Regions from separate parts of the Bradyrhizobium sp. A5 genome, predicted to be linked through region 3. Evidence: predicted binding sites of a transcription regulator. Region 3 holds the regulator's gene; each other region holds the start of a gene.
The links. The regulator PhoB, encoded in region 3, activates phosphate uptake and scavenging genes when phosphate is short. The targets are predictions, from matches to a motif close to TGTCATNNANCTGTCAT.
Positions count from the first base shown of each region.

Region 1: WHZ77_RS19245 (RNA degradosome polyphosphate kinase) is a predicted target of PhoB. The motif match lies at 3,427-3,443, and genes of this name have one in related genera.
Region 2: phnF (phosphonate metabolism transcriptional regulator PhnF) is a predicted target of PhoB. The motif match lies at 3,938-3,954, and genes of this name have one in related genera.

Region 1 covers NZ_CP148990.1:3,989,686-3,996,213, reverse strand. Annotated here, with positions in the region: gene ppx (exopolyphosphatase) at 1-1,147, opposite strand, end outside; gene WHZ77_RS19245 (RNA degradosome polyphosphate kinase) at 1,163-3,352, opposite strand; gene WHZ77_RS19240 (chromosomal replication initiator DnaA) at 3,496-4,173, opposite strand; gene WHZ77_RS19235 (CDP-alcohol phosphatidyltransferase family protein) at 4,284-4,826, opposite strand; gene purM (phosphoribosylformylglycinamidine cyclo-ligase) at 4,982-6,055, shown strand; gene purN (phosphoribosylglycinamide formyltransferase) at 6,055-6,528, shown strand, end outside.
Region 2 covers NZ_CP148990.1:597,410-603,937, reverse strand. Annotated here, with positions in the region: gene phnK (phosphonate C-P lyase system protein PhnK) at 1-787, opposite strand, end outside; gene WHZ77_RS02740 (alpha-D-ribose 1-methylphosphonate 5-phosphate C-P-lyase PhnJ) at 780-1,688, opposite strand; gene WHZ77_RS02735 (carbon-phosphorus lyase complex subunit PhnI) at 1,685-2,788, opposite strand; gene phnH (phosphonate C-P lyase system protein PhnH) at 2,791-3,399, opposite strand; gene phnG (phosphonate C-P lyase system protein PhnG) at 3,404-3,868, opposite strand; gene phnF (phosphonate metabolism transcriptional regulator PhnF) at 3,988-4,716, shown strand; gene phnE (phosphonate ABC transporter, permease protein PhnE) at 4,819-5,667, opposite strand; gene phnE (phosphonate ABC transporter, permease protein PhnE) at 5,664-6,528, opposite strand, start outside.
Region 3 covers NZ_CP148990.1:450,557-457,084, forward strand. Annotated here, with positions in the region: gene pstB (phosphate ABC transporter ATP-binding protein PstB) at 1-682, shown strand, start outside; gene phoU (phosphate signaling complex protein PhoU) at 694-1,410, shown strand; gene phoB (phosphate regulon transcriptional regulator PhoB) at 1,433-2,140, shown strand; gene WHZ77_RS02040 (GcrA family cell cycle regulator) at 2,408-2,920, opposite strand; gene WHZ77_RS02045 (aspartate aminotransferase family protein) at 3,372-4,580, shown strand; gene argF (ornithine carbamoyltransferase) at 4,580-5,503, shown strand; gene WHZ77_RS02055 (Hsp33 family molecular chaperone) at 5,754-6,528, shown strand, end outside.

The DNA.
Region 1 (6,528 bases), 3.5 Mb from region 3:
CGACGAGGCTCAGCGTCTGCTCGCCGCGATGGTCGGGATGCACGCGCCAGCCGATGTCGGAGAGCAGGCACGCCGCGTGGCGCAGCCGGCGGTCCTCGTCGGTCTCGCGCAGCTTCACCACGCGCGCGAGGCGATCGGTCCAGGCGATCAGCTCGCGGGCGTGCTTGGCCGAGCGCGACAGCAACTGGTTCAGCTCTTCCGCCGCGCAGATCAAACCGTCCTTGTTGCGCTCGGACTCGGTCAGCTTCTCGTGCAGCAGGCCCTCGCGTACGCCGAAGGTCGAGAACACGATGGTCTTCGGTTTCGCGACCCGGATGATGTGCTCGAGCACCAGCGCGGCATAGGTGAGGAGCGGGCGGCGTGCGTCGGCGACGACCTCGATGTCGGCGAGCATGCCGGTGGCCGCAAGGCGGCGTAGACGGCGCGAGAAGTCGAGCGCCTCGGCAGCCGAAATCGAGTAGCCGTGCATCACCTGGAGCGGATAGCCGCTCTGGAGGATGTGGATGCGCGCGAGCGCGCGCCAGGTGCCGCCGACGGCGTAGAAGGTGCGGCCGTGGCCCGCGGCGAGCTGCGGCACCTCGTCGAGCTCCTCGCGCACGATGCGGTCGGCGCGCTTGAGCGATTTGTGCGCGAGGTCCTGCAGCGCGAGGCCGCCGAGCGGCAGCGTCACGCCGCTGCGCACGCTGTTCCTGCGCACGTCGATCAGCTCGAGCGAGCCGCCGCCGAGATCGCCGACGATGCCGTCGGGATGATGGATGCCGGAGATGACGCCGAGCGCCGACAGCCGCGCCTCGCGCGGGCCCGACAGGATCTCGATCTTCACGGCGCAGATGCGCTCGGCTTTCGCGATGAAGTCCGGGCCGTTGGAGGCGTCGCGGCAGGCCGCGGTGGCAATCGCGAACACGCGCCCGACCTGCATCACCCGGCACAGCGCGCGGAAGCGCTTCAGCGAGGTCAGCGCCTTGTCGACGGCGTCGGGCGCAAGCAGGCCCGTGCTCTGCACCTCGCGCCCGAGGCCGCACAGCGTCTTCTCGTTGAAGATCGGTATGAGGCTCCGCGCCAATCCCTCGTAGACGACGAGACGGACCGAGTTGGAACCGATATCGATGACAGCGACGCTCGAGCCGCGCTTGCGCGGCCGCTTCACGTCAGCGATCCCGGATCAGGATTGATGACGTTCATTACGGCGCGTGAGACGGCGCGGCGAGGATTCCTTGAGCGACTTTCCACGGCCAGACAGACTCGGATTTGTCATGAAGTAGTTGTGGACGTTGAAAGGCTCCTCGCCCTTCGCGGCCTTCATACGCGTTGAGGACCCGTCCGGCAACAATTGCCAGCTCTGCTCATTGTCCTTGAGATTCGCGACCATGATCTGTTCGAGAACCTGCTGATGCACCGTGGGATTTTGCAGCGGACACAGCACCTCGACGCGGCGGTCGAGGTTGCGCGGCATCATGTCGGCCGAGGAGATATACACAGCCGCTTTGGCGCCCGGCAGGCCCTGGCCCATGCCGAAGCAGTAGATTCGGCCGTGTTCCAGGAAGCGTCCGATGATCGACTTGACGCGGATGTTCTCCGAGAGGCCGGGAATGCCGGGCCTGAGGCAACAGATGCCGCGCACCACGAGCTCGACCTGAACGCCGGCCTGCGAGGCCTCGTAGAGCGCGTCGATGATGTCGGGGTCGACCAGCGCATTCATCTTCATCCAGACCGCGCCCGGACGGCCGTGCTTGGCGTGTGCGGTCTCGCCCTGGATGTGCTCGATGATACGCTTGCGCAAGGTCAGCGGCGACACCGCCATCTTTTCGAGGTCGCTGGGCGCGGCATAGCCGGTGATGAAGTTGAACACGCGCGCGGCGTCGCGACCGATGGTCGGGTCCGAGGTAAAATAGGAGAGGTCGGTGTAGATGCGCGCGGTCACGGGGTGGTAATTGCCGGTGCCGGTGTGGACGTAGGTCGTGAGGCTGCCGCCCTCGCGGCGCACCACCATCGAGAGCTTGGCGTGCGTCTTCAATTCGAGGAAGCCGTAGACGACCTGCACGCCGGCGCGTTCGAGGTCGCGCGCCCAGCGGATGTTGGCCTCCTCGTCGAAGCGCGCTTTCAGCTCGATCAGCGCGGTGACGGACTTGCCGGCTTCGGCGGCCTCCGCGAGTGTGCGCACGATCGGCGAGTTGTTGGAGGTGCGGTAGAGCGTCTGCTTGATCGCGACGACGTCGGGGTCGCGTGCGGCCTGCTGCAGGAACTGCACCACCACGTCGAAGGATTCGTAGGGGTGATGGACGACGAGGTCCTTCTGCCGGATCGCGGCAAAGATGTCGCCGCCATGCTCGCGCACACGCTCGGGATGGCGTGGCACGTAAGGGGTGAATTCGAGGTCGGGGCGGTCGAGGCGGGTGAGCTGCGAGAGCTCGTTCATCGCGAGCACGCCGTCGACCAGGAACACCTCGTCGTCGGCCGTCGAGAGCGCATGCTGGACGAAGTTGCGCAACTGCTCCGGCATCTTGGCGTCGATCTCGAGCCGGATCACCGAGCCGCGTCGGCGGCGCTTGAGCGCGGTCTCGAACAGGCGGACGAGGTCCTCGGCCTCTTCCTCGATTTCGAGCTCGGAGTCGCGGATGATGCGGAAGGCGCCCAGGCCGTGGAGGTTGTAGCCGGGGAAGAGCCGGTTGATGAAGAGGCCCGTCGCCTGCTCCAGCGAGATCAGGCGCACCTTGCCCTCGGTCGGCAGACGGATGAAGCGGTCGATCTTGCCGGGCATGCGGATCAGCGCGTTCATCTGTCTGCCGTCGGCGGCGCGCTTCAGCTGCAGCGCGATGGTGAAGCCGAGGCTCGGAATGAACGGGAAGGGGTGGGCCGGGTCGATCGCGAGCGGCGTCAGCAGCGGGAACACGTTGTTGAGGAAGTAGTCCTCGATCCAGCTCCGTTCCGCCTTGGTGACGTCCTTGCCGTCGACCAGGATGATGCCGACATCGGCCAGCGTGCCGCGCAGGTCGGCCCAGATCGCCTGCTGGTCGGAGGCAAGCTGCGAGACGGTTCGGTTGATCAGCGCGAGCTGCTCGGACGGGGTCAGGCCGTCGGGGGCGCGTTCGGCAATGCCCTCGCGGATCTGAGCCTTGATGCCGGCGACGCGGACCATGAAGAACTCGTCGAGGTTATTCGCTGAAATCGACAGGAACCGCACCCGCTCCAGCACGGGGTGACTGGGATTGACCGATTCCTCGAGGACGCGGCGGTTGAAATGCAGCCAGGACAGCTCGCGATTGATGAATCGCTCGGGACTCGACGCGATCGCCGGCAGGCTCTCGGTCTCCGTGGCTTTTTCTTTGTTTTCAACAGTTTGCGCGGAGTCCATGAGAAGTCGGTCCATCCAGTTCGCCCCAATTTGCGATCACATGCGCAAAACCGGCGGGAGCATGTGTTAGTCCGATGACGTTTCGATGACATTGATGTTCCGCCGCCGCGCCGCGTCAAGCGGCCATAGGGCGGACGACCAGGTCAGGCGTCCCGGAGCAGCTCGGCGGCCAGCGCCCTTGTGACGGGGCGGCCGAGCCGCAGGGCCTCGCTGTCGAGCAGTTCCACGGCCCGCCGGGCGGCCGCCGAGGATCGCTCCAGGCGGGTAGCGAGGTAGCTGACCACGCTCTCGTCCACGGCGAGCTGGCGATCCGCGCAGAATTTGACGATCAGGCCGCGGAAAAGCTGGTCATCGGGCGGCAGCAGCGAGATGACAGGCACCGCGCGCAGCCGCGAGCGCAGGTCGCGCAGCTCGATCTGAAGCGATGACGGCACCTCGCGTCCCGTGAGCAGGACATAGGCGCCGTCCTCGCGGGCGAGGTTCATCAGGTGGAACAAGGCGCGCTCGTCGAACGCCCCGGCCTTGAGATCCTCGACCACCAGTGCGCCGGTGGCGAGCGCGCCCGGAACGGCTTCGGCGGTCAGCCCGTCGGCTGCGGTCGAGCGGGCACCGGCGTCCTCTGCCCAGATCGCGGCGAGATGGCTCTTGCCGCTTCCTTCCGGGCCGGCCAGCCACATGATCCGGTTCGGCCATTCGGGCCAGGCATCGACGAGGGCAAGACCGGCGGAGTTGGCCGGGCCTTCGAGGAAATTGTCCCGGCTGAGGCTCTCCGCATGCGGAAGCGAGAACGCCAATTGTCGGGGGTGAACGCGGCCTGCCACGCTTGCTGTGCTCCGTGCCGGCGCGCCGGCTTGGTTTGAAAGGGTCGACGTATCGAGCGGGAGTTGGCCTTTTGCGGGGCCGCCTCCCGGCTCATTTAGCTTCGATCGCTTTACCTGGCGTCGATCGTGCTCATGTGCCGCAGCCACTCGACGAGGTACAGCGACACCGAGGACAGCGTGAAGACCGTCACGAGGCCCATCAGGATCATATCATAGGGCGCCGCCTTGAAGCCAAAGGCGAGGGCGGCCAGCACCAGGGCCGCGTAGCCGACCTGGGCCGCGGTGTTGAGCTTCGACACTTTCGAGGGCTTCATCTCGACCGGCTTGTCGAACAGCCAGGAGACGATCACCGCGGTGACGATCATGATGTCGCGCGACACCACCAGGATGACGATCCAGCGCGGGATGTCGCCCCAGATGCCGAGCGCCAGGTAGATCGAGACCAGCAGCGCCTTGTCGGCGAGCGGGTCGAGTAGGGCGCCGAGCTCGCTCGTCATGTTGAAGCGCTTGGCCAGGAACCCGTCGACGGCATCGCTGATGCCGGCGATCAGGAACACGGCGAACGCCACTTCCATTTGGCTCGACACGATGGCCCAGACGATGATCGGGACCAGCAAGATGCGGCCCAGGGTAATGATATTCGGAATACTCACACGGCGCTTCCCGGCACCCGGCCTGACCTCGAATCCCGCCTCTTGGGGAGGCTGAACCGGTTGATATCTACATAGTATAGGGCGGGGCGCCATGCGAGCCATTGCGCGTCCCCGGAATTCGACGTAACCAGCCGCAAACCCACTGGAAATCGGGCATGACCGACCGCAAAAACGGCCTCACTTACGCCGATTCAGGCGTCGATATCGATGCGGGCAACCGCCTGGTCGACCTGATCAAGCCGATGGTGCGCGCCACCGCACGGCCCGGCGCCGACGCCGAGATCGGCGGTTTCGGCGGCCTGTTCGATCTCAAGGCGGCCGGATTCAAGGACCCCATCCTCGTCGCCGCCACCGACGGCGTCGGCACCAAGGTAAAGATCGCGATCGAGACCGGCCTGCATGGCGGGATCGGCATCGACCTCGTCGCCATGAGCGTCAACGACCTCGTGGTGCAGGGCGCCGAGCCGCTGTTCTTCCTGGACTATTTTGCCTGCGGCAAGCTCGATCCGGAGGCGACCGCTTCGATCGTCGCCGGCGTTGCCGAAGGCTGCCGCGAATCCGGCTGCGCGCTGATCGGCGGCGAGACCGCCGAGATGCCCGGCCTCTACAAGGACGGCGACTACGATCTCGGCGGCTTTGCCGTCGGCGCCGCCGAGCGCGGCACGCTGCTGCCGCGCAAGGACATCACCGCGGGCGATGCCGTGATCGGCCTCGCCTCGTCGGGCGTGCACTCCAACGGCTTCTCGCTGGTGCGCAAGATCGTCGAGCAGTCGGGCCTCGGCTTCGAGGCGCAGGCGCCGTTCGCGCCGGTCATGACACTCGGCGGCGCGCTGCTGACGCCGACCAGGCTCTATGTCAAATCCTGCCTGCGCGCGATCCGCGAGACCGGCGCGGTGAAGGGGCTCGCCCACATCACCGGCGGTGGCTTCACCGACAACATTCCGCGCGTGCTGCCGAACCATCTCGGCGTCGGCATTGACCTCGCGCGCCTGCCGGTGCTGCCGGTGTTCAAATGGCTGGCGGCGCAGGCCGGCATCGCCGAGCTGGAAATGCTGCGCACCTTCAACTGCGGCATCGGCATGATCGCGATCGTCGAGCCGGACAAGGTCGACGAGGTCGTGCGGGTCTTCACCGATGCCGGCGAGACGGTGGCGCAACTCGGCACCGTGATCCCGGCCGAGGGCGAGCACCGCGTCGTCTATAACGGCCACCTCGATCTGGCGCTGTGATGAAGCGCCGCGTCGCCATCCTGATTTCGGGCCGCGGCTCTAACATGTCCGCCCTGATCAGGGCCGCCACTGCTGCGGATTTTCCGGCGGAGATCTCGCTCGTCATCTCGAACAAGGCCGATGCGCCCGGGCTCGAACGGGCCAAAGCGAGCGGCGTCAACACGCTGGTGATCGAGAGCAAGCCGTTCGGCAAGGACCGCGCCGGCTTCGAGAAGGTGCTGCAGGCAGCCCTCGACCAGTACGGCATCGAGCTGATTTGCCTGGGCGGCTTCATGCGCCTGTTCACGGCCGAGTTCACGAGAGCCTGGTACGGGCGGATGCTCAACATCCACCCGTCGCTGCTGCCGTCGTTCCCAGGTTTGGACCCGCACGGCCAGGCCCTGCGCGCCGGCGTAAAACTGTCTGGCGCGACGGTGCACTTCGTCATCCCCGAGACCGACGCCGGCCCGATCGTGATGCAGGGCGCGGTCCCC
Region 2 (6,528 bases), 150 kb from region 3:
GAATCGAGGAGACGAGAAGCTGCGTATAGGGCTCGCGCGGATCGTCGAGCACCTGGTCGGTGAGGCCGGTCTCGATGACACGGCCGCCCTTCATCACCATCACGCGGTGCGAAAGCAATCGCGCGACGGCGAGATCGTGCGTGACGATGACGACCGCGAGGCCCAGCTCGGAGACGAGACTGCGCACGAGGTCGAGCAGGCGCGCCTGCACGGACACGTCGAGGCCGCCGGTCGGCTCGTCCATGAACACCAGCCGCGGCTCGGTGACGAGGTTGCGGGCGATCTGGAGACGCTGGCGCATGCCGCCGGAATAGGTCCGCGGTGCATCGTCGATGCGAGCGATGTCGATCTCGACGCGGGTCAGCCAGTCTGACGCGGTGTCGCGGATGCGGCCGTAGTGATTCCAGCCCACCGCCATCAGCCGCTCGCCGACATTGGCGCCGGCCGACACCGCCATGCGCAGGCCCTGCGCGGGATCCTGATGCACGAACCCCCAATCGGTACGGAACAGGAAGCGCCGCTCGGCCTCGCCGAGCGTGGCGAGATCGCGGGTGACGCCGTCGCGCATCCGGTAGGACACATGGCCGCTGCTGGCCGCGAGCTGGCCCGACAGCAGTTGCAGCAGCGTCGATTTGCCCGAACCGGATTCGCCGACGATCGCCAGCACCTCGCCGGGATAGAGCGAGAACGACACGTCACGGCACGCGGCGATGCGGCCGTAGGATTTGCTGAGGCCTTCGGCGATCAGCAACGGATCATCGTTCTCGAGCATATCGCGATCAGCCATGTGAGCCCTCATGTGAGTCCCTTGGCGCCTTCTCCTTGTACGGCGCAGCGCTCTCGCTGCCGTGATGGCCGGCGGCCTGGCGTGCCTCGCAATAGTCGGTGTCCGAACAGACGAACATCCGCCCACCCTTGTCGTCGGTGACGATCTCGTCGAGATAGGAATTTTCGGCCGCGCACAGCGCACAGGGCGCGTTGAAGCGATAGGGCTCGAACGGGTGATCCTCGAAATCGAGCGACACCACCTGTGTATAGGGCGGGATCGCGTAGATGCGCTTCTCCCGGCCGGCGCCGAACAGTTGCAGCGCCGGGCAATTGTCCATCTTCGGATTGTCGAATTTCGGCGTCGGCGACGGGTCCATCACGTAACGCGCATTCACCTTCACCGGATAGGCGTAGGCGGTCGCGATGTGGCCGAAGCGGGCGATGTCCTCGTAGAGCTTCACATGCATCAGGCCATATTCGGCGAGCGCGTGCATGCGCCGCGTCTCGGTCTCGCGCGGCTCGAGGAAGCGCAGCGGCTCCGGGATCGGCACCTGATAGACCAGCACCTGGTTCTGTTGCAGCGCCGTCTCCGGGATACGGTGACGGGTCTGGATCACGGTCGCCTCATTCGTCGCCGTGGTCGTCGCAACGCCCGCGGTCTTGGCGAAGAATTTGCGGATCGAGATCGCGTTGGTGGTGTCGTCGGAGCCCTGGTCGATGACCTTCAGCACGTCCTGGGGGCCAAGAATCGCCGCAGTCACCTGTACGCCGCCGGTGCCCCAGCCATAGGGCATCGGCATCTCGCGGCTGGCGAACGGCACCTGATAGCCGGGGATCGCGATCGCCTTGAGGATCGCGCGGCGGATCATCCGCTTGGTCTGCTCGTCGAGATAGGCGAAATTGTAGGCGGGCGCGTTCATTCCGCGGCCTCCTTCATGACGTCGGGCGCACTGGCTTCCGCGAACTCCTTGCGCAGCTTGCGGAGCAGGCCGAGCTCGGACTGGAAGTCGACATAATGCGGCAGCTTAAGATGCTCGACGAAGCCGGTCGCCTGGACGTTGTCCGAATGCGACATCACGAATTCTTCATCTTGCGCCGGGGCGAGGGCCTCCTCACCCAGCTCGCGGGCACGCAGCGCGCGATCGACCAGCGCCATCGACATGGTCTTGCGCTCGCTCTGGCCGAAGGCGAGGCCATAGCCGCGGGTGAAGCACGGTGCCTCGGTCGCGGAACCCTTGAACTGGTTGACCATCTGACACTCGGTGAGCTCGATCGAGCCGAGCGGCACGGCGAAGCCGACGTCCTCCGCCGCGAATTCGACCTCGACCTCGCCGAAGCGAATCTCGCCGGCGAACGGATGGTTGCGGCCATAGCCGCGCTGGGTGGAGTAGCCCATCGCCAGCAGAAAGCCTTCGTCGCCGCGCGCGAGGTTTTGCAGGCGCAGGTCGCGATCAGCCGGGAAGTTCAGCGGCTCGCGGGTAAGATCGCCGACGCTGGCGCCTTCCTCCGCTTGCGGTGAGGACTCGATCAGCCCGTCGCGGCCCAGAATGTCGGTCACGCGCGGCGTCGGCGCGGTCGAAGCTTCCGCCGTCGCGGGCGCTTCGGGCACAAAGCCCTGGCCAAGCGAAGGATCAAGCAGGCGATGCGTGTAGTCGAAGGTCGGCCCGAGAATCTGGCCGCCCGGAATGTCCTTGAAGGTCGAGGACACCCGCCGCTGCACGCGCATCGCGCCGGTGTCGACCGGCTCGCTGGCGCCGAAGCGCGGCAACGTGGCGCGGAAGGCGCGCACCAGGAAGATCGCCTCGATCAGATCGCCGCGTGCCTGCTTGATCGCGAGCGCCGCCAGCTCGCGATCATAGAGCGAGCCTTCGCTCATGACGCGATCCACGGCGAGGCCGAGCTGATCCGAGATCTGGTCGAGGGAGACTTCCGCGACGCTCTGGTCGCCACGCCGCGCATTGGCGAGCAGGCGATGGGCATTCTCGATGGCGCGCTCGCCGCCCTTGACTGCGACATACATGCTTAGCTTCCCTTAACTACGACACGCGTTGTCCGCGGGATCGCCACCACGGCATCATCGGCGACCAGCACCAGATCGATGCCGCGCGGAAACAATGCCTCGTTGAGATGCAGGCGCTCGAACAGATCGGCGGGCTTGATCGTCGCCTTGAGCGTGGCGACGCCGTCGATGCCCGGGCCGCGCAGCTCGAAGCTGCGGCCCGTATCCAGGCTCTCGACCTGGACGATCACGGTGGTCGAACGGTCGGGGTACTCGCTGGTGCCGAGCGCGAAGCGCTCGAGCGCCGGAAGCAAGCCGCCGTCGCTGATCAGCGCGAAGCTCGCGATCGAGGAGTCCTGCACCACCGGCGCGCCGGTATGGAATTTCAGCCACTTCACCACGTCGGAGCTTTCCGACATCCGCGCATCCAGCCAGAGCGGCGTGTCGTGGTCGAACAGCGTCAGCGCGATCGCGGCGGTGCCGCGCATCATCGTATCGGGCGCTCCCGCCATCGGCACGATGCGCTGGACCGAGCCCGGCTGCGCCATCGCGTCCATGACCGAACGGAAGGTCGACTGCGCCGACAGCACCTTGTCGGCGAAACCCGGCGGCAATTCCGCAATCGTCGTCATGGCCTCACCCCTCACCGCGCACCATGGTGTAGAAATCAACCTTCGTCGCTGCGGTCTCCGCCGCCGCCTGCTTGCGACGCATCGCAAGCTGCGCGCGCAACGGCGCGATAATGTCCCGCTCGACCGATGCGCCGAAATCCCGCGATTGCACCAGTGCGTCGCACAACGCGATCAGCCGCGCCTTCTCGCCATCGCGCCCAAGTGTGTAGCCGAAGCCGACCTCGCCGCTCGCAAGCCGCACCGCGGCGCGCGACACCGTGGCTTCGCCGAGATTGAACGGCGCGCCGTCGCCGCCGACCCGGCCACGCAGCATGACGAGGCCGTTTTCCGGCGCGCGCAGATCCTGATGGGGTGGAAGCGCGAAGTTGCGGAGGCGGGCGGCGATCTCGCCCGCCTCCGCATGCGCCAGCACGGCCATTGCGGCCTGGCGCTGGGCTTGCTGGGTATTGTGCTGGGTCACCAAATCCACCGAGCTCTCTTGCGAAACTTGCCGAATCCAAGTTGTCTATGATAATAGACAACTTGATACGCAAGCGCCATGACTGTTTCGTGACAAAGGTGTGATTTCTGGAGTAGGTTGCCGGCGACATGAGCATGCAGGACACCGCCTCCTCGGGCGTCGCGCTGTGGCGCCTCGTTGCCGACGGCATCGAGCGCGGCATCGCCGACGGCCGCTTTGCGGCCGGCGACAAGCTGCCGGGCGAGATGGAGATCGCCGAAACCTATCGGGTGAACCGCCACACCGTGCGGCGCGCACTGGCAGCCCTTGCCGAGCGCGGCATCGTGCGTGCCGAGCGCGGCAGCGGAACCTATGTCGAGGCGCAGCGCCTCGCTTATCCCTTGCGCTCGCGCACACGCTTTTCCGAGATCGTCGGTGCCGACGGCCGCGAGCCGCATGGCCGATTGATCGAAGCGACCGACGACGTAGCCACCCGCGAGCTGGCGCGGGAACTGGGATTGAAGCCCGGCGCGCCGCTGATGCGCATCGAGGCGATCCGACTAGCCGACCGCACGCCGATTTGTGTCTCGACCACTTGGCTGTCAGCGGAATTGTTTCCGGGCGCAGGCGAGGTGTTCGCCGCGACGCGTTCGATGACGAAATTGCTCGAGCACTATGGCGTGCGCGACTATCGCCGCGGCGCGACGAGGATCACGGCCGGCATCGTGGATGCGACCGACGCTGCACGGCTGGATCTGCCGCTGGGCCGGCCGATCCTGGTGGTCGACGCGACCGATCACGATCTTGACGGCAAGCCGCTGGTGACCAAGCACTCGCGGTTCGCTGCGGAGCGGGTGGAGTTTTTGGTAGAACAGTAGGGTGGGCAAAGGCGCGCTCTTCGCGCCGTCCCCACCATCTGTTCTAAGCGTCAGATGAACGCGGTGGCACGCTTCGCTTTGCCCACCCTACGGCAGTGACGACTAGGCCACCGCCCTTGGTCCAATAATCGCAAACCGCAACTTGCTCGAAATGAAATCGATCGCAGCGACAGCGACCAGGATCATCAGGATCAGGAACGAGACCTTCTGCCATTCCAGCACGCGGATCTGCTCGGCGAGCTGGAGGCCGATGCCGCCGGCGCCGACGATGCCGATGATGGTGGCCGAGCGCGTGTTCGACTCGATGAAATAGAGCACCTGGCCGGCGATGACAGGCAGCACCTGCGGCAGCAGGCCGAAGCGGATCTCGTGCAGCGGGCTGCCGCCGGAGGCACGGATGCCTTCGACCTGTTTCTGGTCGGCGCCCTCGATCGCCTCGGAGAACAGCTTGCCGAAGGCGCCGAAATCCGACACGGCGATCGCGAGCACGCCGGCGAACGGGCCGAGCCCGACCACGTTGATCCACACCAGCGCCCAGATCAGCGTGTCGACGCCGCGGATCGAATCCAGGAAGCGCCTGATGGGGAAGCGCAGGATCTTTGACGGCACGATGTTGCGTGCAGCAAACAGGCTGACCGGGAGCGCAAACACCGCGGCCAGCGTCGTGCCGAGTAGCGCGATCGAGAGCGTCTCGCCGAGCGCCTTCAGGTAGATCGGCAGCGAAGAACCGGGATCCGGCGGGATCATCATCATGCTGATCCAGCCGAGCTGGCTGAGGCCGTTGAAGAACCGCGACGGCGAGAAATCAAGATCGACCAGCCCGTACACAAAGACCGCGAGCGCCGCGGCGATCATCGCCGGCATTGCGAGCCGCGCCGAGGTCGGCCGATCGAACACATCGGGGTAGCGCGCGCGAATCTGCGCGGTGTCGATCTGCTGCGGTCTCGTCACGCCCGCGCCTCCTTGCCGAACAGGCGGCTGCGCAGCCAGCCGGTGGCGATGTCGATGATGAAGACCGTGACGATGATGGTGAGCAGGATAGCGCTGACGTCCGAATAGTAGAATTTGCGGATGGCGACGACGAGCTCCTGGCCGATGCCGCCGGCGCCGACGAAGCCCATCACCGAGGCCTCGCGGACGTTGATCTCGAAGCGCAGCAGCGCGTAGCTGGCGTAGCCCGCGGTGACTTGCGGCACGATCGCAAAGCGCATGCAGGAGAGCCAACTCGCGCCGGTCGAACGGATGCCTTCGACAGGCTTCATGTCGGCATTCTCGACGATCTCCGAGAACAGCTTCCCGAGCGCGCCGGTGGAGTGGATCGCGATCGCCAGCACGCCGGCCATCGGTCCGAGCCCAAACGCAATCACGAAGATCAGCGCGAAGACGATGCCTGGCACGGTGCGCGCGAATTCGAGCAGGCGCCGCACCACGAAACGCAGCCAGGGTGCAGGAGAAGTATTTTCCGCGGCGAAGAAGTTCAGTGCAAACGCGAAGACTGCGCCGGTCAGCGTACCGACATAGCTGATCAGCAGGGTCTCGCCGAGCATCTTCAGCCATTTGCGCCAGCCCCAGAACCACTCGCCGAGATCGGTCCAGACACGCTGACCACTATCAAGGGTAAAGATGCGGTCGAAATAGCTGACGAAATTGCCGAAATAGGTGAAGAGCGTGCGCAGATTCACTTCCGCGCCGATCGCGGCGAGAAGCAGCGCGGCGGCGAACACCGCAGCTCCGAACAGGAGACGCCATCGCCTGCGCGCGACCGCCTGGCCATAGGCGGCGTTCAGCGCAGCCAGCTGCTGCTCGGGCAGG
Region 3 (6,528 bases):
CGCGCTCGGCACCAACCGCGTCACGGCGTTCATCGGCCCGTCGGGCTGCGGCAAGTCGACCCTGCTGCGTATCTTCAACCGGATGTACGACCTCTATCCGGGCCAGCGCGCCACCGGCCAGCTCATGCTCGACCAGACCAACATCCTGGACCCCAGGCTGGACCTCAACCTGCTGCGCGCCCGCGTCGGCATGGTGTTCCAGAAGCCGACGCCGTTCCCGATGACGATCTACGAGAACATCGCCTTCGGCATCCGTCTCTATGAGAAGATCTCGAAGTCCGAGATGGACGACCGCGTCGAGAAGGCGCTGCGCGGCGGCGCGCTGTGGAACGAGGTCAAGGACAAGCTCAACGCGTCGGGCCTTTCGCTCTCGGGCGGCCAGCAGCAGCGCCTCTGCATCGCCCGCACCGTCGCGGTGCGGCCGGAAGTGATCCTGTTCGACGAGCCGTGCTCGGCGCTCGATCCGATCTCGACCGCCAAGGTCGAGGAGCTGATCCAGGAGCTGTCCGAGAACTACACGATCGCGATCGTCACCCACAACATGCAGCAGGCTGCGCGCGTCTCCGACAAGACCGCCTTCATGTATCTCGGCGAGTTGATCGAGTTCGACGACACCAGCAAGATCTTCACGTCGCCGACCGATCGGCGCACCCAGGATTACATCACCGGCCGGTTCGGTTGAGGAGACGGGACATGGGCACTGAACATACCGCAAAGGCCTTCGACACCGACCTGCAGGAACTCACCCGGCTGGTCGCGGAAATGGGCGGCATCGCCGAGCGCATGATCGTCGATTCCGTCGACGCGCTGATCCGCCGCGACGTCGCGCTCGGTCAGCGCGTCGTCGCCATCGACGCCGAGCTGGACGCGCTGCAGAAGAAGATCGAGGAGCGCGCCGTTCTCACCATCGCGCGCCGCCAGCCGATGGCGGTCGATCTGCGCGAGATCGTCGGCGCCATGCGGGTTGCGACCGATCTCGAGCGCATCGGCGACCTCGCCAAGAACATGGGCAAGCGCGTCGCGGCGCTGGAGACGGATTTCCATCCGCTCAAGCTGTTCCGCGGCCTCGAGCACATGACCGACCTCGTGCAGCAGCAGGTCAAGTCGGTGCTGGACGCCTACGCCGCGCACGACCTGCCGGCGGCGATGGCGGTGTGGAAGGGCGACGAGGAAGTCGACGCCATCTGCACCTCGCTGTTCCGCGAGCTCCTGACCTACATGATGGAGGATCCGCGCAACATCTCGTTCTGCATCCATCTGATGTTCTGCGCCAAGAACATCGAGCGTATCGGCGATCACGCCACCAACGTCGCCGAGACCGTGTTCTACATGATCGAAGGTCAGGCGATCACCGACAAGCGGCCGAAGGGCGACATGACGACCTTCGCCACGACGGTCCCGAATACCTGACGACTTGAGGAGCCACGACCCGATGGGCGCACGCATTATGGTGGTTGAAGACGAGGAAGCTCTCACCGAGCTGCTTCGCTACAACCTCGAAGGCGACGGCTATGACGTCGAGACGGTGATGCGTGGCGACGACGCCGACACCCGTCTCAAGGAGCACATTCCCGATCTGATCGTGCTCGACTGGATGCTGCCGGGGCTGTCCGGCATCGAATTGTGCCGGCGGCTTCGCACCCGGCCGGAGACCAAGCAGCTGCCGATCATCATGCTCACCGCGCGCGGCGAGGAGAGCGAGCGGGTGCGGGGCCTTGCGACCGGTGCCGACGACTACATCGTCAAGCCGTTCTCGGTGCCGGAGCTCCTGGCGCGCGTGAAGGGCCTGCTGCGCCGCGCCAGCCCGGAGCGGCTCGCCACCGTGCTGGCCTACGGCGACATCGAGCTCGATCGTGACAAGCGCCGCGTGGCGCGCTCGGGCCGGCCGATCGACCTCGGCCCGACCGAATATCGCCTGCTGGAGTTCTTCCTGGAGCATCCCGGCCGCGTGTTCTCGCGCGAGCAACTGCTCGACAGCGTCTGGGGCCGCGACATCTACATCGACGAACGCACCGTCGACGTGCATATCGGCCGCCTGCGCAAGCTGCTCAATCTCGGCCGCGAGCAGGACCCGATCCGCACCGTCCGCGGCGCCGGCTATGCGCTCGACGATCGCTTTGCGAAGGCCGAGCAGACGTAAGGCGGTTTAGCGGCTGTTGGCTTAGCGAGCTGCGGCAACAATTTCCGTCGTCATCCCCGGGTGCGCGCAGCGCGAGCCCGGGATCCATAACCACAGGACGTGGTTTGGCGAAGACTCGGAGCGACCATCGCGCGCAACAATTGCGCCCTGTGGTTATGGATACCCGCGCCCCGCGCGCAATTGCGCACTAGGCGGGGATGACACCGAGGAATTGGAGCCGTCATCGTGTGACGGCCGCCGCGTTGACGATCAGAGAATTCCGCTACCTCAGCGCGGACCCGGCTTCGCCGGCGCGCGCCGGCGATCCGCTGCCGGCTGATACGCAACCCGCGAGTGCTGGGCGCAATAGGGCAGGCCGGAGAGCGCCTTGCCGCCGCAGAAGAAGAAATCCGGGCTCGAGGGATCGCCGACCGGCCAGTGGCAGGTCGCCTCGTTGAGCTCCAGCAGCGACAGCCGCTGGCTCATCGGCACCACGTTGTCGTAGGTGACCGGTTCGGCCTCGACCTCGACCTCGAAGGCCTGTGCCAGCGCGGTGTTGCCGCGCGCGATGGGCCGGCTCACCCGCATCATGTGCTGGGCGGGACGCGCCTTGCGCGGCCGCGGCGCAGCGGATGAAGGGCTCTTGGCGCGGCCGGACAGGCCGAGCCTGTGCACCTTGCCGATCACGGCGTTGCGGGTGACATTACCGAGCTCTGCCGCGATCTGGCTGGCCGACAACCCGGCCTCCCAGAGCTTCTTCAGTTGCTCGACGCGATCATCCGACCAGGTCAAAACCGTCATTGCACCCTTTCCTTCGCCGCGCGCCTCCATCCTGGGGCTGCACTGCGAATGCCTAAGCCTCGAAAAACCCGTGCCGTCAGAATCCCTTAAGGCTCGCCGGGCACCGAGAGCCGCCCGAACGTTTACGCCGGTACATGAGGACTTAGAGATCAGAACTGCCGCACGAGATGTCGTATCTGACAAGCCAAACGCTACAATATGGCGTGACTCACGCGCAAGAGTCCGCCGACTCGCTTCCACATGTTCCGTGGCGAAATCCCGCAAAATCGCCACCGCAAGACTACGGATTCAGCGTTTCGCGAGGCTTTCCGGGCGGCATTGACACCCGTTTCACCAAGCATAAGATAGTCCCGCGTGCCGCCCTTAAAAGGCGGCACGTTTCGTTTTCCGGGCCGGTGAATGGTGCGTTGCGTAATGCACGCTCACCGTCCGCAACATTCAAGTGACAGTCATGACTAACAGCGCAGCGCCGCATTTGCTCCCCGTTTTCGCCAGGTCCGACCTCGGTTTCGAGCGCGGCGAAGGCTGCTGGCTGATCGCGACCAATGGCGAGCGCTATCTCGATTTTACTTCCGGCGTGGCGGTGAATGCGCTCGGCCATGCCCATCCCGCGCTGGTCAAGGCGTTGCAGGAGCAGGCGACCAAGCTCTGGCACATGTCGAACCTGTTCCAGAGCCCGGACGGCGAGAAGCTCGCCGCACGCCTGTGCAATGAAAGCTTCGCGGACTTCGTGTTCTTCTGCAATTCCGGCGCCGAGGCGTTGGAGGGTGTGATCAAGCTGGTCCGCCATCACCACTTCTCCAAGGGGCATCCGGAGCGCTACCGCATCATCACCTTCGAGGGCGCCTTCCACGGCCGCACGCTGGCGACGCTGGCGGCGACAGGATCCGCGAAATATCTCGAAGGGTTCGGTCCGCCGATGGACGGTTTCGACCAGGTCCCGCACGGTGACATCGAGGCCGTGAAGAAGGCGATCGGTCCGCAGACCGCCGGCATCCTGATCGAGCCGATCCAGGGCGAGGGTGGTGTGCGTTCGGCGACGCCTGCCTTCCTCCGGGCATTGCGCCAGCTCTGCGACGACAAGGGGCTGCTGCTGGCGTTCGACGAGGTGCAGACCGGCATGGGCCGCACCGGCGATCTGTTCGCGCATCGCCGCACCGGCGTCACACCTGACGTGATGTCGCTGGCGAAAGCGCTCGGCGGCGGCTTCCCGATCGGCGCGGTGTTGGCGACCGCGGACGCAGCTTCCGGCATGGGCCCCGGCTCGCACGGCTCGACCTTCGGCGGCAACCCGCTCGCGATCGCGGCGGCGAATGCCGTGCTCGACGTCATGCTCAAGCCCGGCTTCTTCGACCACGTCCAGCGGATGTCGCTGCTGCTCAAGCAGAAGCTCGCCTCCGTGATCGACCGCCATCCCGACGTGGTCAGCGAAGTGCGCGGCGAGGGCCTCCTGATCGGTATCAAGGCCGTGGTGCCATCCGGCGATCTCGTCGCGGCGTTGCGGAGCGAAAAACTGCTCACGGTCGGCGCCGGCGACAATGTCGTGCGCTTCCTGCCGCCTTTGATCGTCACCGAAGCCGAAATCGAGGACAGTGTCGGGCGGTTAGAGCGTGCCTGCGCCGCGATCTCGTCGAGCAAGACCAAGCGGGCGGCAAGCTGATGAGCAAGTCGCCAAAACACTTCCTCGATATCAACGAGTTGCCGCTGGCGGAGCTCAAGAGCATGCTCGCCGCATCCTCCGCCATGAAGGCGAAGCAGAAGGCGCATCAGCCGGTCAGGCCGCTCGAAGGCAAGACCCTGGCGATGATCTTCGAGCGTCCCTCGACCCGCACCCGGGTATCGTTCGATGTCGCCATGCGCCAGCTCGGCGGCGAGCCCATCATGCTCACCGGTGCCGAGATGCAGCTCGGCCGCGGCGAGACCATCGCCGACACCGCGCGCGTGCTGTCGCGCTATGTCGACGCCATCATGATCCGCATCCTCAACCACGATGCGCTGCTCGAGCTTGCCGAATATGCGACGGTGCCCGTCATCAACGGCCTGACGCGCCGCTCGCACCCTTGCCAGGTGATGGCCGATCTCATGACCTTTGAGGAGCATCGCGGCCCGATCGAGGGCCGGACGGTGGCCTGGACCGGCGACGACAACAACGTGCTGGCCTCGTGGGCCCACGCCGCCGAGCGCTTCAAGTTCCAGCTCAACGTCGCAACCCCGCCGGAGCTCGCGCCGAAGAAAGTCATGCGCGATTTCATCAAGGCGACCGGCGCGCCGATCGCGCTCGGCACCGATCCGGAAGCCGCCGTGAAGGGCGCCGACTGCGTCGTCACCGACACCTGGGTGTCGATGGGCGACAAGGAAGGCGAACATCGCCACAACGTGCTCAAGCCCTACCAGGTCAACGCGAAGCTGATGTCGCTGGCCAAGCCCGACGCGCTGTTCATGCACTGCCTGCCCGCCCATCGCGGCGAGGAAGTCACGGACGACGTGATCGACGGTCCGCAATCGGTCGTGTTCGACGAGGCCGAAAACCGCCTGCACGCGCAGAAGGGCATTCTGGCCTGGTGCTTCGACGCGGTGAAATAGCGGCTGTGGCGCGGGCGGCTGCGCCACCCTTCGCTGTCATACTGGACAAGCGCCGCACAGCGGCGCGCAGATCCGGGATCCATAACCACAGGACGTAATTTGGCGAGGACTCCGAGTTGTCATCTCGCGCCATCACGTCATCCTGTGGTTATGGATCCCGGGCTCGCGCTCCGCGCGCCCCGGGACGACACCGAGTTTGTGCCACCCCGCACCCCTTCCATTTCCGCCCTCCGACCCCAGATAATGCGCCATGGTTTCCCAATCCCCTGACATGAAAACCGGGCTAGAGGGCCCGGTTCGCGCACCATCGGCGGTTCCGATCGACGATGCGGTGCTGCCCTACGAGGTCGACGCGCTCGACGTGCGCGGGCGGCTGGTGCGGCTTGGCCCGGCGCTCGACGAGATCCTGACCAAGCACGATTATCCCGCCGCGGTGGGCAAGCTGCTCGGCGAGGCCATCGTGCTGACGACGCTGCTCGGCTCGGCGCTGAAATTCGAGGGCCGCTTCATCCTGCAGGCCCAGACCGACGGGCCGGTGTCGTTCCTGGTCGTCGACTACCAGGCGCCGGATCGCCTGCGCGCTTATGCGCGTTTTGATGCTGAGCGTCTCGGCGATATCAGGGATTCCGGCACGCTGCTCGGCCGCGGTCATCTCGCCATGACCATCGATCAAGGCCCCGACATGAGCCGCTACCAGGGCCTCGTCGCGCTCGACGGCGGCAGCCTGGAAGATGCCGCCCACGAATATTTCCTGCGCTCCGAGCAGATCCCGACGCGCGTGCGTCTTGCGGTCGGCGAGGAGTGGCGTTCCAACGACGGCGGCAAGCATCGCTGGCGCGCCGGCGGCATGCTGATGCAGTTCCTGCCCAAGGCGCCGGAGCGCGCGCGGCAGGCCGATCTGCATCCCGGCGATGCCCCCGAGGGCGTCGAGGTGCACGCGGTCGCTGAAGACGACGCCTGGGTCGAGGCACGCTCGCTGATCGAGACCGTCGAAGACGTCGAGCTGATCGATCCGGATCTCTCCG